One region of the Thermoanaerobacterium sp. RBIITD genome, then DNA from elsewhere that is predicted to be linked to it. Evidence: a T-box and tRNA genes for the amino acid it is inferred to sense, from the RefSeq annotation. Region 1 holds a T-box; the other holds one or more tRNA genes.
What was found. A T-box is a leader RNA that pairs with one kind of tRNA and senses whether it is charged. The one in region 1 lies ahead of metG (methionine--tRNA ligase), so its partner is inferred to be a tRNA-Met.

Region 1 (8,101 bases):
AAATGCTGGTCTAAAGGAAAAAACACTTGTAAACAGCGATATTATTAAAAAATCTTTTGTGAACAAAGTGCATAATATTCAAGAAAAAGCAAAACAAGGAAATTATAAAACAATAGGCAGCAATGAAGCTCTATATGGACTTCCTCCGTTAGAATTCAAGCAGAAAGGCATTTTTGAGCGTTTGTCTATTTATTTTAATCATTTATTATAATGATTATTATACAATTTGATCAGCATCCTAAGCTCTCATTGAATAACTTGAAGCTTGTCTTGTATATACACAAGTTAGGCAAACTTAGTCAAGCAGAAATTGAGATGCCGAAAATCGGCACCTACTTCATAAAAAATGTGCCGAATTTCGGAACTTCCCAAATGTTGGAGTTAGAGTTATAATGTAGTCAAACAAATGAATGGCCATTCGATGTTTAATAAAAAATGTAGTTAGTATACTGTTTTGGTACCAAAATAGTATTACTAACTAATTAATGTAAATGAGGAACAATCAACATGAAGAGCATAGCAAAGATGTGTATAACTTTTATAATCGCTTGTTTGTTTTTTACTCAAATCGCTTTTGCTGAAAATAACAAAGTAAAAATTAATGAACAATATGTAAAGCCAGATCTAGAAATGCAAAAAAAATCAAATGAAAAAATAGAAGCATTTATGGAAAAATTGAATATAGCAAATGAAAAAGAAGGTAATATGTTAATAATACAATCTGATCCAACGATACCACCTTCAAAACAATTAAGCACAAGTGGCTATACAAATCAACCTAATGGATATACATGTGGTCCTACATCGGCACATAACTTATTAATCACTCTGGGGAAAAATGTTTCAATAGACACATTAAGCCAAGAATTAGGAACCACACAATCAGGTACATCTTTTGATACAAACAAATGGTCAAATGTCTTAAACAGTCATATAGGTAGTAGTAGTTGGTATGTAGGAATGTGGAATCCATCTACTGAAAATTTGTGGATAGCTTTTGTAGGAGACATTGTAAGTGGGTATCCATTGATATTAGATACACACATTTCCTCTAGCACTGCCATATTACCAGGTTACGAAAATGACCCTAATGTTAACGTATGGCATTATGTTACTGGAGTAGGCTATAGCGGTTATAATAATACTACACATTATATTGCATATTTTGATCCAAACAAATTTCGCAATGGTGCTTACGGTTTACATACGGTTAATGTGAGTACTATGCAAGCCGCTGTAAGTGAAAGAGGGATTATTTACTAGCAATAACTAACAAATGTTTTATTGATGTTATAAAAAGTATACTATAAGAAGATGATTTCTCTTCTTATAGTATACTTACTTTAATTTAATAGATATAATAAATCGGGAGGCAATGTAATGAAAAAAAGTGTAATAATTTTGTCCATCATTTTATTGTCCATTTTGTTAACATCTTGTCATGCAAAAACTAATAATCAAATACATAAAAGCCTTAATATAGATAATGCTTCAATCATTCCGCAAAACACAATTCCTCTTGGATTTGACAAATATCAAAAAAGAATATTGTTGGCAATAGAAAGCAAAAACAAGAAAAAAACAGAACTGGGCTTCTACGATTTAAATACAAGTGTAGTTAAACCAGTGATAAAGCCAGTTAATCCTGATAAAAATATAATAAATGCTGTTACAGACGGAAAATATGTTGCTTGGGTAGAAGTATCTGACAATTCATACGGAAATGACTGGACAATATATGCTTATAATATAAAAACCGGAACCATTAAAAAGATAGACTACGGAAAATTAAATGAAAAATCTGCTTCAAAAGTATCCTTTAATCAACAGCCAAACCTATCATTGGATGACTCAAAACTTGTATGGTCTACCTATGAGATGGAAAACAATAAAATCCTGTGTTCTTTGGTTTTATATGATTTAGCAAATGACAAAAAACAAGTAGTGAAAAGCATCGATGGATTGGGAAATAGTTATATTGGACATCCAAAAATATTTGACAATTACATCGTATGGCATGAAGGTAAAATCGAAAAACAAAGCGAAGTTGGCAAGGTCTACCTATACAATATTTCAAATAGCAAAATTACAAAAATAAGCGATAATGGATTCACACCAAATATTTACGGTGAAAATATTGTATGGGTATCTGATAAAAGCCATATAACTCTCTACAATCTCAAAACTAAAAATACTGTAGAGATTGTAAAAGGCGATGCAGTAGAAAGATGGCTTCCATCATTAAACGATACATATATTACGTGGTATGATAATATGGGAATATTAGAATTATATAACATTAAGTCAGGTAAATTGCAAGACTTCCCTGTAAAAACAAATAATTTTTCTAGCATAATGGGTAACGTATTGACATGGACTAAATTAGAAAATAATAAAGGTATAACACAATTTATCACCCTTTCTGAATGATAGAAACTAAAAACAAATAACTAAGATACAAGTTAAACAAACTTTAGATAAAATAATGGCGGGTAATGCCCGCCATACTTTTTTATTTTACCTTCGCACCGCTTTCTATGTCTTTATCTAAAGTTACGACAGTCAATTTGCCTTCGTTTGATGCCGCCAAAATCATTCCGTACGATTCTATGCCTCTTAATTTTTTAGGCTCCAAGTTAGCAACGAGGACAAGTTTTTTGCCTACCAGCTCCTCTGGTTTGTAATGTAGTGCAAGTCCTGATACAACTTGCCTTACTTCATCACCGACTTTAAGCTTAAGCTTTAATAATTTATCAGCGCCTTCTACTTTTTCCGCTTCCAATACTTCTGCAACTCTCAAATCGATTTTTGCAAAATCGTCTATTTTGATGTAATTTGTCTCTTCTTTTAGCTCTACTTTTTTAGGCGATTCTTTTTCAGCTTCTTTAAGCTCCTTTTCTACATCGATCCTTGGGAAAATATTCTCCCCTCTTTTAACTTTTGTGCCTGATTTCAGTAAGCCGAATTTAAGGCTATCCCATGTTCTTAAATCATCGCTAATCCCAAGCTGTTCATATATCTTGATAGGCGTATTTGGCATAAACGGCGTTATTAAAACTGCAACAAACCTCAATGATTCAACAAGGTTGTAAAGAACCGTCTTAAGCCTTCCCTTTTTATTTTCATCCTTCGCTAAAACCCATGGCATCGTCTCATCGATGTACTTGTTTGCACGACCTATAAGCTTCCAGATTTCTGTAAGGGCATTAGAAAACTGCAGCTTATCCATATAGCTTTCAACAACTTTTGGCAGAACGTTGGCTATAGATATCAAATCGTCATCGATTTCTTCTTTTTCCCCAGCTTCAGGCACTGACCCACCAAAGTATTTTTCCACCATTGTTACAGTTCTGCTTAGAAGATTGCCAAAGTCATTTGCAAGGTCCGAATTTATCCTGGAAATCAGCGCTTCATTTGAAAATACACCATCTGCTCCAAACGGAACCTCTCTTAAGAGGAAATACCTTATAGCATCTACACCGTACTTTGACACAAGCTCTTTTGGATCAACCACGTTTCCTTTTGACTTTGACATCTTTCCACCATCCAGTATAAGCCAGCCATGGCCAAATACCTTCTTAGGTAAAGGCAAATCCAGCGCCATAAGCATTGCAGGCCATATTATGGTGTGGAATCTTACGATTTCCTTTCCAACAAGGTGCACATCTGCCGGCCAGTACTTTTTAAAATCTTCATCGTAATCCGTAGAATACCCCAGCGCAGTTATATAATTAGACAACGCGTCAATCCAAACATACACCACATGCTTAGGGTCAAATGGAACTTTTACTCCCCAATCAAATGACGTTCTGGATACACACAAGTCCTCAAGACCAGATTTTATGAAACTAACCATCTCATTCAACCTTGATTCAGGTTGTATAAAGTCCGGATGTTCTTCATAGTACTTAAGAAGCCTATCTGCGTAATTTGACAGCTTAAAGAAGTAACTTTCCTCCTTCACAAGCTCTACAGGTCTGCCGCAGTCAGGACAGTTTCCATCAACAAGCTGCTTCTCAGTCCAAAACGTCTCACAAGGTGTGCAATACCATCCTTCATATTCGCTTTTATATATGTCGCCCTTTTCATAAAGTTTCGTAAATATCTTTTGAACAATCTCTTCATGCTGCTTGTCTGTTGTCCTTATAAACTGGTCATTGCTTATGTCCATTGTCTTCCACAAATCTTTGATCCACGCCACAATCTCATCAACATACTGCTTTGGCGTAACGCCTTTTTCCTTAGCCTTTCTCTGTATCTTCTGACCATGCTCATCTGTACCTGTCAAAAATCTCACATCGTACCCTGTAAGCCTTTTAAACCGCGCCATCGCATCTGCAGCAACAGTCGTATAAGAATGCCCTATGTGAAGCTTATCACTGGGATAATAGATTGGTGTTGTAATGTAAAACGTCTTTGCCATAAAAATCCTCCTCATTTTAATTATTTTTAATCGTGGTTACTTACTTCAAATTTATTTAATACTTGAAAATCCAGACGTAAAAAAACCCGCCACCCAATTAGGGGCGAGTTATTCGCGTTACCACCCTTTTTCACATACGCCTCACGGCAATATGCCTCAATAAGTGCCATCACACTCTTACTCTGTAACGGGAAATCCCGCCAAAGCCTACTTAGTTTCAGCTTTGAAGCTCTGGGGCCATATTCAAAAGTTCATTCTCTGCCGGCTTTCACCTACCCCGGCTCTCTTTAAGAGAATTTCCTTTCTACTCTTCCCATCATTGCCTTTTTTAATATTATTTACATTGTTATATTTAATATACTTTAACTTAAGTGCAATGTCAACTAAATTTTCTTCATTTTCATTCTTTCCTCAACGAATTTTATTGCATCATTTCTATCTTCAATATCTCCGTAAAACTGATTTTTTCTTATCTCATATAATATTTGATTAAGCAGTTTATAATTTTTAAGGTCAAAGTTTACTATTATATCGAGTGGTGTCAAAAGCGGAGTTTTTGTATTATTATAGTCGACATATCTTCTAAACATTCTCAATATGAAATCCCTATAATGCTCAGCATCGCTTAACCTATCTGCTGCAACCCTTGTTGAAACAACATCAGCCTGGGACAATAATAAACACCCAATTGAATCATCCTCAAGGTCAGAGAAAAGTTTAAAAAGCGGCTTATTCGATATACCATTAACATAGATAGATAAAGGGTTCATATGATATAGGACCATCTTTTTTATCAATGAAGATTCCTTTTTCCCCATTTTCATCCTTCTAGTAATACCTGACAAAACTTTTTCACCTTTTATATCATGATTGTAAAAATGTATGTGATTTTCAGCATCAATGTAAATTGATTCCGGTTTACCTATATCATGAAATAATGCCGCAAGTTTCAAAATATCTCTTATTTTCTTTCCAGACGAAAGGTCTTTATCAAGATATTCACATATCATTTTTGAAATATCAACAGGGAATCTTAAATCTTCTATAATATTTTCATATTCTTCAACCGTCTTTATAGAATGATGCCATGCATCAAGAACATGATAATAACATTTACCTATATCTTTCATCTTGTAAACCTCTGGAAAAATGGCATCCATTAATCCAAGCTCGTCCATTAATCTAATATATTTAAATGATTCTTTTGACTTTAATATTATGTAGATTTCATACATTATTCTTTCAGATGATATGTTTTTTATTAAATTTGCTTTTTCCTTTATTAGATGTTTAGTTTTTTCTTCTATATTAAATTTGTACATTGAAGCAAACCTTACTGCACGAAGCATCCTTAATGGGTCATCATCAAAAGAATTTTCGCTTACATATTTGATCTTCTTATTTCTCAAATCATTTAACCCGCCCATTGGATCTATAATAAAATCCATGTCAAAAAAATCAGTTAGTTTCATAGCCATTGCATTTATAGTAAAATCTCTGTGTAATAAGTCTTCATATATGTCTTTTCCTTTCATATCTGTAAAATCCATGATTGTCCCTTCAAATACAACCCTGTATGTCCCTCTTTCCTCTGCATACGGTACGTATGATCCCCCAAGCTTTTCTGCCACTAGCTTCGATATCGATGAAACATCACCCAAAACTGCAAAATCATAATCATTAATTTCTCTATTTAGTATTCTATCCCTAACGGTCCCACCAACAACATATATTTTCTCAGCATAATCACCAAGTATTCGTTTTATTTTATTAATCAAAGACATAATGTCATGCATTCCCTTCAGTAATTTATAATACATTTTATCATTTATAGTATATCAAATTTTAAAATGTAAACAAGTCAAAAAAAGAGTCTACTATAAAAAACAGATGCAAGTATAGCAACTATGTCTGCGAAAATGCCAGCTAAAACTGAATGCCTCATTTTTTTAATTCCTACAGATCCAAAATATACCGCTAATACATAAAATGTTGTTTCAGTTGAGCCATACATGACAGAGGCGAGTTTTGAGATAAATGAATCAGGCCCATGAGACTTAATCAGTTCCGTTGCAACCCCAAGAGCACCGCTTCCTGAAAGAGGCCTTATAAGTGCTAATGGAACAGCTTCTGAAGGCATACCTATCTTTGTCGTCAAAGGTGTAAGTAGCTTTGCCAATAAATCTAGGGTGCCGGATGCTCTTAATACACCAATAGCCACAAGCATTACTAAAAGTGCCGGAAATATCTTGATGATCGTATTTATGCCGTCTTTCGCACCATCGACAAATACTTCATATACTTTAACATGTTTTAGCAATCCGTAAAGAGGAATTAACATTAATATAACTGGTATAATCCATTCAGAAATAAGCTTTAACATAAGATCACTCCTTAAAAAGTGGTGATTTCTCTAAAATTTTTACAGTTGTAACACCAGCTATAATCGCTGTAACACTTGATAAGAGCCCAGCAATAACAAAATCCGCAGGGTTTTTAGCTCCCAATGACGCTCTTATCCCTATCATTACTGCCGGTATTAATTGCACAGATGCAGTATTAATGACAAGGAACGTACACATAGAATTTGATGCAATATCACGCATATTTAGTTCCTGAAGGTATTCCATCGCCTTTATACCAAAGGGTGTTGCTGCATTGCCCAACCCTAACATATTTGCAGATATATTCATAATCATTGCACCTATTGCAGGGTGATCTTTTGGCACCTCCGGAAAGAGTTTAATAATTAATGGCTTTAATATTCGAGATAATATATCCATTAAACCTGATTTTTCGGCAATCTCCATAATGCCAAGCCATAAGGACATGATACCAATCAATCCTATAGATATTGTAACGGCCGATTCAGAAGAATCTATTATAGCTTTTGATACTTCACCCATCCTTCCACTTATCATTCCTACGATAATCCCTATCGCTATCATAAAAAACCATATATAGTTTATCAAAAATATCCCCTCCATTCTATAAAAATTTATGTTATTTTTTTTAAAAAATGTCAAAAAAGTATTGACTTATTTTGCAAAACTTGGTATTATTACATATGAGAAGAAATTGTCGAATTTTGTTACTTCAGGAGGGAAGAATTATGTTGAAATCTACTGGAATAGTTCGAAAGGTAGACGAGTTGGGAAGGGTCGTAATTCCTATTGAGCTTAGAAGGACATTAAATATAGCAGAAAGAGATGCTCTTGAAATTTATGTAGACGGCGAGCAGATAGTACTTAAAAAATACGAACCTGCTTGTATTTTCTGTGGCAACGCAGAAAACGTAGTTAATTATAAGGGCAAAAATATCTGCAAAGAATGTCTTGAAGATCTCAAAAAAAGCGAATAATCGAAAAAAAATAATAGAAGTTAATCTTCTATTATTTTTTTGCCTTTCTAATTTTGAGCTTCGGTTTTATCATATGGTTCTATATGAACGATGACTTCCGTAACACCAGGTATCTCTTTTTTTAGTTTTTCTTCAAGTTCACTCGCTATATCATGGGCATCGCGGATATTTTCATTTGGATCAACCATTATATGAAGGTCTATGTTTATATCATCTTCCCGTCCTCTACTTCTTATTTGATGGCATGACAAAACACCTTTAATACTAACAGCAATATCATGTATCTTTTTAGAGTCTACTACAATTCTGTCACATAA
Region 2 (8,101 bases), 180 kb from region 1:
ATAATGATGGCTATGGTTATAGACATATTATAGATGAATTAAATCTGCATGGTTATAAAACTAAAAAAGGTAATACTTTTAGCAAAAATAGTTTGCATGATATTTTAAAAAACGAAAAATATATTGGAAAATACATATTTAATAAAGGTACTAAATATAAGCATAATATTTGCAAAGAAGATGTAATTATAATAGATAATGCTATTCCCGCAATAATAGATAAAGATTTATTTGAGGAGGTACAAAAAAAGATGGAAAAAGCAAAAAGGACACAAGCTGCACATAATGTAAAAAGAATATATTTGCTTTCTGGACTTATAGAATGTGGTATTTGTGGTGCAAGTATGACAGGCTGTTTAGGAAAACAAAAGTATACATATTACAGATGCAATAATAAACAACGTACAAAGCAATGTGATAATAAAGATATAAACCAAGATATGATAGAAAATTACATTTTGAGTGAATTGCAGGAAAAAATTTTTAATGATGATATTATACCTCAAATTGCCAAATCTTTAAACAAAGAAAATCAAGAAATTATAAGTGATAGGCAAAATATGCAAAAAACACTTTTAAAAAGGAAAGAAGAAATAGATAAAAGTATTTCTACTATTGTAGATGCTATTGCAGCAGGACATTTTCATCCGAGCCTTGATGCTAAATTGACCGAGCTTGAGCAACAGAAGAATGAAGTTGAAATACGATTAAGAGAATTGGAATTAAAACCTGATGTAAGTATTATAACAGAAGATATGATAACAGCATATTTAATAAAAGATAAAGATATTTTGACCAAAGGAGACAGAAAGAAAATAAAAGCTATGCTACCTACATATATAAAAAAAATTACCGTCTACCATGATAAGGTTGAGGCAATTTTGAAAATCTCGATTAATCAAAAAGTTTGTACATGGATGGTAGCGGCGAGTGGAGTCGAACCACCGACACTGCGGGTATGAACCGCATGCTCTAGCCAACTGAGCTACGCCGCCATATTTGGTTGCGGGGGCAGGACTTGAACCTGCGACCTCCGGGTTATGAGCCCGACGAGCTGCCAACTGCTCCACCCCGCGATATTAAGCTGGTGCCGGAGACCGGAATCGAACCGGTACGAGCTTTAAAGGCCCGCAGGATTTTAAGTCCTGTGCGTCTGCCAGTTCCGCCACTCCGGCACGTCACTATCATTAGCGACATCATTTATTATATTACATAATATATTATAAGTCAAGACTTTTTGCTTTGATATTTTAGCTAATTAATATTATTTTTTTTAAGAAATCTATTTATCACAGCGCCCTCCAAATTGTCCCACTCACTTGCGGAAATCGAATTAACATTTAAAAGCTCTAATATTGTAATAAGTATTATTGTTCCGGCTATAATTATATCTGCCCTTTCAGGCTGCAACCCATTTATCAATTTTCTTTCTCCAAGTTTAACTGACATAAGTAATTCAAGGAGTCTCTTTACCTCGTTTTTGGAAAGAACATATCCATGAACTTTTTCCCTCGAATAAACTTTTAAGCCCTGTGACATTGCTGCCAATGTCGTTATTGTTCCTCCTATGCCTATAATGTTACATGTTATATTTTCATTATTTTCGATAAATGGTAACAACATATCTATTATATACAGTCTCATATTGTTGTATTCATCGATTGTTGGCGGGTCATTTTTAATAAACCTTTCCGTCAATCTGACAGCACCTATATCAAAACTTTTCTTTATAAGATTATCATTGTAATATGAAAATTCTGTACTACCTCCACCAATATCCAATACCAATGCATCTTTTTTATTTATACCATATGAGGCACCCAAATAACCATATAAACTCTCAGTTTCACCATCTATAATATCTGTATTTAATCCTATTTTAGATAATTCATCTAAGAAATAGTCAGAATCTTTTGCATCTCTCATTGCTGAAGTCGCGAATGCATAGATATCAGTTACATTATAATCTTTCGCATCATCTAAATATTTTCTTATAATATCGATACTTCTTATAACAGCATCATTGTTTAATCTGCCACTTTTTGACACGCCTTCACCAAGTCGTGTTATTTTAACATCTTTTTTTACTGTCTTAATCAATTCACCATCAATATCACATATAAGATGGCGTACAGAATTAGTACCTATATCAATAACAGAGCACCTCATTGTAGTCCTCCTGAATTGAAAATCTTCGGGTAGTCCCCGAATATTAATAATTAGCGTTTCTTTTGTAACCGCCGCCTCTTCGTTTTGATTCGAAATTCTTTTTAAGCTGTTGTTGCCTTTCATCAGAGTCTTTCAGAAATTTAGAAATTCTTTCTTCAAAAGAAATATTATTATTCCGATTGCTATGATGCTCAAATTCATAGCTCCTATTGCTTTTTTCGGATTTGGGCTTTGGCAAAGCTTTCTTTATTGACAAGCTTATGCGTCCTTCCCTATCCATTGAAAGGACCTTTACTTTTACTTTATCATTTTCCTTTAAAAATTCATTAATATCTTTGACATAAGTATTCGCGATCTCTGATATATGAACCAAACCCGTCTTGCCTTCCGGTAATTGAATAAACGCTCCAAAATCAGTGATATTGAGAACAGTTCCTTCAACTACCTCTCCTACCTGAAATGGCATATAAATATTTATCCTCCCTTTAACTTATTTAATACTAATATGTTTATTATATATTAAAAAACATATACTATCAAGTGTGTAATTTTGTAAAAATAAAGTCTTTATTCTATTTTGTTGAATCTTTGTTTTCCTTTGATGTATCTATGTACATTATCTCGCCTTTTTTAATAAGTCCAAGCTTTTGTCTTGCTTCGTTTTCTATAAACTTATCTGTTTCTATATATTTTATCTGATTATTTAATTCTTTATTCTCGATTTGTACAGCAATCTCTTTGGATTTAATTTCATTATACTTCTCATCTAACATATTCAATGTAATTTGCTGCTTGACAAATGTAAATGCAACATAGATAATAAAAATGCCTATCAATATTGTTTTAATTCTAATCTTATTCGTTACCTTCATCATTGGAACAGACCTCTCATCATTTTGTTCTTCTAGTATATATTCGACATTTTGATGAAAAATCCTCTATTTTTTTTTCTTAAAAAGATTAAAATGTGAAACAATGTTATCAATTAGCATTTTTAGAATAGAAAATATCTTTGCTAAATATCTATATGGTACAAGGAGTGCTTTATATAAAATTACAATTGGATAGCTAATCATTTTAAATGTTTTTATTACTATTTTAAATAAAATTCTATAAATAAAAAGTAATGTTTTTACAACAAAAGGACTTAATACAACATTATAGGCTAAAGCACCTATTATAAATCCGAGAAATGTGTAAAATCTTATCTCAACATAATTGCTAATATATAAAAAAAATATAAAAACAATAGTACCAATAATCCAAAAGGTAATATCTCCTATATCTGTAGCAATTCTCTTCGGTTTTATAATTATCCTTATAACTTTATAAACATCGTATATAATTGCAATTATTATGCCACCATATAACATAACAAAGAAAGAATAAAGCTGGTTTTGTACATTCATTACCATTTACATATTACCTCCTCCTGTTATATTATATTAGTATGAAAGACTTATATGATTATCTTTAAGCCTTTCATATATTATTGAATAAATTGTAAGAATATAATTTTAAATGTTATTATTATATAAATATAAAGGAGAAGTTGCATATGAGTACTATTTACGTTTCCGGTCATAAGAACCCAGATACAGATTCAATTTGTTCTGCAATAGCATATGCTAATTTAAAAAGGAGATCAGAAAATATTGAAGCGATACCGGTAAGGCTTGGACCTATAAATAGAGAAACGCAATTTGTATTAAATTATTTTAATGTTAAAGAGCCTGATTTAATTGAAAATGTATATACGCAGGTTAGCGATATATCTTATGATAAGCCTTTAACAATTAAAGAAAATGCTCCTATGTATGAAGCATGGAATATGTTACTTGATAAAAATTTTAAGACTATTGCCATCGTCGATGAAGAAAATAGACTTAAGGGAGTAGCTACAATGGGTGACCTTGCAAAAGCATACCTTACATCATCACAAGAATTATCAAATTATAGCATACCTATTAAAAATATTCTAAAAACCTTAAATGGCCGAATAATTGTCAAAAACGAAGATTTTATAAAAGGAGACATTATTGTTGCCGCAATGCAAACAGATTATGTTATTGGTAAGATTCGTGATGGGGTAACATTGATCGTTGAAAATAGAGAGAACATCCAATTGGAATCTATAAAAAATGGTGCTAAAACAATAATAATAACAGGCGATAGCAATCCATCCGACAGTGTTATAAAAGAAGCCAAAAAGTATAATTCAACAATAATTGTTGTTCCTTGTGATACCTTTGACACCATTAAACTCATAAATCAATGTCTTCCAATGTCACACATTATGATAAAAGATGATATTGTGACATTTAAAGATAGTGATTATATTGATGATGTAAGGCAAACAATGTTAAAGTATAGATACCGTAACTTTCCTGTCGTAAATAGTGAAGGTAAAGTTTTGGGACTTTTAGCAAGACGTCATATATTAAACTATGAAAGAAAAAAAATCATACTTGTGGACCATAACGAATTGTCACAAGCAGTTGACGGTATTGAGGATGCCACAATTCTTGAAATTATCGACCATCATAGAATCGGCGGTGTTGAAACAAACCAGCCAATATTATTTAGAAATCAGCCAGTTGGTTGTTCATCGACAATAATAAATAAGATTTTTGAGGAACGTGGCTTGATACCGGAAAGGCATATCGCTGGGCTTATGTGTGCTGCAATATTGTCTGACACATTAGTATTTAAATCGCCAACCTGTACACCGGAGGATATAAGGGCAGCGAGAAAATTATCTGAAATAGCCGAGATTGATATTGAGACTTTTGGTAAACAAATGTTTGAAGCTGGGACATCCTTAAAGGGTAAAACTGTTGAAGAAATATTTTATATGGATTTTAAAGAATTCATAATCAACAATTTTAAAATCGGAATTGGTCAAGTAACCACATTATCAAGTGTTGGAAATCTTAAAGAAGATTTATTAAAATTCATGGAGAAAGAAAGAAAAAATAAAAATTACGACATGCTTTTATTAATGCTTACTGATATTATTAACGAAGGTTCTTTGGTATTGTTTGCTGGCAATCACAAAGATTTATTAGCTAAGGCATTCAATATTGACATAACGGATAATAATTTTTATCTTCCATATGTCATATCAAGAAAAAAGCAGATTGTACCACCAATAGCAAAAGCGATAAACTCAAAATAGGTTTATCGCTTTATTTCTTCTATCACATCTTTAAAATTATTAAACGGTATATGGGGAATATTATTTTCTATACAATATTTTAGCAGTGTATCACGTGCAAATAGTTTATCTGCATATTTTGCTACACATATGTCTGAATAACCATCACCAATAAAAATAACTTCTGTATTGTCATTTTTGTATTTTTTTAATATCTCAAGTTTGCATGAACCACATTTATCACATTCCGATGATGTATTAAATTTAGCAACAATATTCCCATCTTTAAAATATAGTCTATTGCTATAATATTCAAGATGTATATTGTACTTGTTAAGAATAGTTTTAATATTAAAATCATATCCATCGCTTGCAATTATGACTTTGTATCCTCTCTTGTTACATAAGTTTAAAAAGTCCTTAAAATACTCATCTATTTCTATTTTATTAAGAAGTTTTTTTAGCTTTTCTTCATCCATATCCATAAGCTTAAACGTCTCAAGTGCACATTCTTCGGTACTAATCAAACCTGTCTCCCATTTTCTTTCTATCTCCTGCCAGCCATCCTTTGCAAATGCCTTAACCATTGCATAACAAGTATCTTCTTTTGTTATGGTGCCATCAAAATCAACAAGTATATAGGTACACATAATGCATCCCCTTTACATCATTTTAATACAATGATACACGAAAAGGGATAACTTTTCAATGTTGGCATCACTTCACTTTTATTTAAACATCCTACTTAAAAATCCTCCAGATTTACCCATTATTCCACTTCTATCGCTGTATGTAAGGCTTACAAGTTCTCCATCAATAGATACATTTCCTTCATCTAAATTAAGTTTATTTATATGAAGGTCCTGTCCTTTTATTGTTAAAAGTCCCAGTGCCGTTTCAAGTATAACCAATTCATCATCAAAACTTACTACATTATCTACACCAGTTACCTGCATCTTTTCTCTGTTTTGTATTGTGATGTTCTGTTGTTTATTACTGTTTGTCCCTCTTCTATCCTCCATCATAACACCTCCTCTTTTTATCTAATTTTATGAAGGTGTATGGTATTTTAGAACAAATATCAATAAAAGAGGGTTTTAATCATAACCCTCTTCGCGTTCCAATTACCATAGTTTTACAATATTCAAATTTTTAAAGTAATGCATAATTATATCTTTAGCTTTCGAACCTTGTTTTGCCATTTGATATGCGCCCCATTGCGACATGCCGACTCCATGACCAAATCCCCTTCCTTTTATAAGGAGATTGCTGCCATCATATTTTACACTGTCAAGCATTGTAGATTTCATTTTTTCACTGCCAATAGCTATTCTAAAGTCTGGTGCATTTACAGGAGTTTTATCAAAATTAAGATTTACAGTCCTTCCCGATCCACCTTTTGTCCCTATAGTAACTGAACTAAAATCCTTTATGTTCACACCCATCTTATTAAGTGCATTTAAAACATCTTGTTTTGTAAATGTCGCAGTCCAGTTTTTTATATTTGCGGGGGCATCTTTACTATCATTTGACTTCACACTTTCAATATACGGCGGTTCTGGCTTTTTATAATTTAACCCTTCTTTTGCCATAGCAGTTCTACCTGCTGCATCTGAATGAAACCATGCATCTATATATTTACCATTGAATATAGCGACAGTCCCCCTTGTATCATTTACAGCTTTTCTGATTCTTAAGTTTATGTTTGCTGGATTCCATGCCTGCGCTTCTTCAAAATCTGTTGATATATCTGCTCCGTCATATTTCGACTTTTTAGTATCAACGAAGTTCAATACATAACTTCTAGCTAGAATGGCTTGTGCTTTTAATGCCTCTATCGGCCAATCATTTTTTATCTCCCCCGCAACAGTACCCATAACATATTGCTCAAGTGGCATAGTTTCTATCTTTCCTGTTTGACTTATATATACCTTTAAAACAGGTTCCTTTTTATTACCACGGCTAATCTTTGCCGGTATTGCAGGTAATAACACTTGTGGTTTTCTTTTTTGCAATGGTTTTTTAGATGGTGTTGTACAAGATGTCAAAGCAAATATAGCTGTCATAACCAATAATAATAATTTTAATTTATTTCGCAAAAAAATCCCTCCTATGCTAAACTTAACGTATAAATATATATATACTTTTATGTTAGTATAGGAAGGATTATTGAGATGTATTCATATTTATAAATATTTAATACTTTAACTTAAATAAAATAATACATCTTTAAAGTAACTTATACATATTCTCTGCTTCGTCTTTTAATACATGTTCTTTTAGATCGACAACTTCAGCCTTTATAGCTTTACTTCCGAAATTGATTTCAATGATATCCCCTTCTTTAAGGACATCACCGGCCTTAGCTACTTTTCCGTTAATTGATATCATGCCTTTATCACATGCTTCTTTTGCTATTGTTCTTCTTTTTATAAGCCGTGACACTTTAAGAAATTTATCTAACCGCATTGATTTCCGTCTCCTTAAAAGATAAATCAGGTCATACGACCTGATTTACGCATTCACCAAATCTTTTAAAGCTTTGCCTGCTTTAAATACTGGTGCCTTCGATGCAGGAATTGTTATTTCTTCTTTTGTCTGAGGATTCCTGCCCTTTCTTTCTGCTCTTTCTCTTACCTCAAATGTTCCGAAGCCAACCAACTGCACTTTATCACCTTGCTGGAGTGCTTCTTGCACTGCATCTACGAAAGCATTTAACGCTTTCTCTGCTTCTTTCTTCGTTAATTCGCTTTTTTCTGCAATCTTTGTAACAAG

Region 2: it encodes a tRNA-Met, which carries the amino acid that the T-box ahead of metG (methionine--tRNA ligase) is inferred to sense. The anticodon was not compared.

What each region holds. Positions count from the first base shown of each region.
Region 1 is NZ_LT906662.1:1,530,144-1,538,244, reverse strand. Features, by position in the region: gene CPG45_RS07130 (hypothetical protein) at 1-211, shown strand, start outside; gene CPG45_RS07125 (C39 family peptidase) at 508-1,263, shown strand; gene CPG45_RS07120 (hypothetical protein) at 1,381-2,430, shown strand; gene metG (methionine--tRNA ligase) at 2,513-4,423, opposite strand; T-box leader at 4,520-4,752, opposite strand; gene CPG45_RS07110 (CCA tRNA nucleotidyltransferase) at 4,807-6,207, opposite strand; gene CPG45_RS07105 (spore maturation protein) at 6,285-6,806, opposite strand; gene CPG45_RS07100 (nucleoside recognition domain-containing protein) at 6,811-7,395, opposite strand; gene CPG45_RS07095 (AbrB/MazE/SpoVT family DNA-binding domain-containing protein) at 7,533-7,784, shown strand; gene CPG45_RS07090 (cation diffusion facilitator family transporter) at 7,832-8,101, opposite strand, start outside.
Region 2 is NZ_LT906662.1:1,712,293-1,720,393, reverse strand. Features, by position in the region: gene CPG45_RS08055 (recombinase family protein) at 1-962, shown strand, start outside; tRNA gene CPG45_RS08050 (tRNA-Met) at 919-995, opposite strand; tRNA gene CPG45_RS08045 (tRNA-Met) at 1,001-1,076, opposite strand; tRNA gene CPG45_RS08040 (tRNA-Leu) at 1,086-1,175, opposite strand; gene CPG45_RS08035 (Ppx/GppA phosphatase family protein) at 1,255-2,169, opposite strand; gene CPG45_RS08030 (S1 domain-containing RNA-binding protein) at 2,213-2,635, opposite strand; gene CPG45_RS08025 (FtsB family cell division protein) at 2,742-3,044, opposite strand; gene yabQ (spore cortex biosynthesis protein YabQ) at 3,108-3,584, opposite strand; gene CPG45_RS08015 (putative manganese-dependent inorganic diphosphatase) at 3,728-5,347, shown strand; gene CPG45_RS08010 (MtnX-like HAD-IB family phosphatase) at 5,350-5,976, opposite strand; gene yabP (sporulation protein YabP) at 6,055-6,348, opposite strand; gene CPG45_RS08000 (SpoIID/LytB domain-containing protein) at 6,451-7,392, opposite strand; gene CPG45_RS07995 (RNA-binding S4 domain-containing protein) at 7,556-7,795, opposite strand; gene hbs (non-specific DNA-binding protein Hbs) at 7,841-8,101, opposite strand, start outside.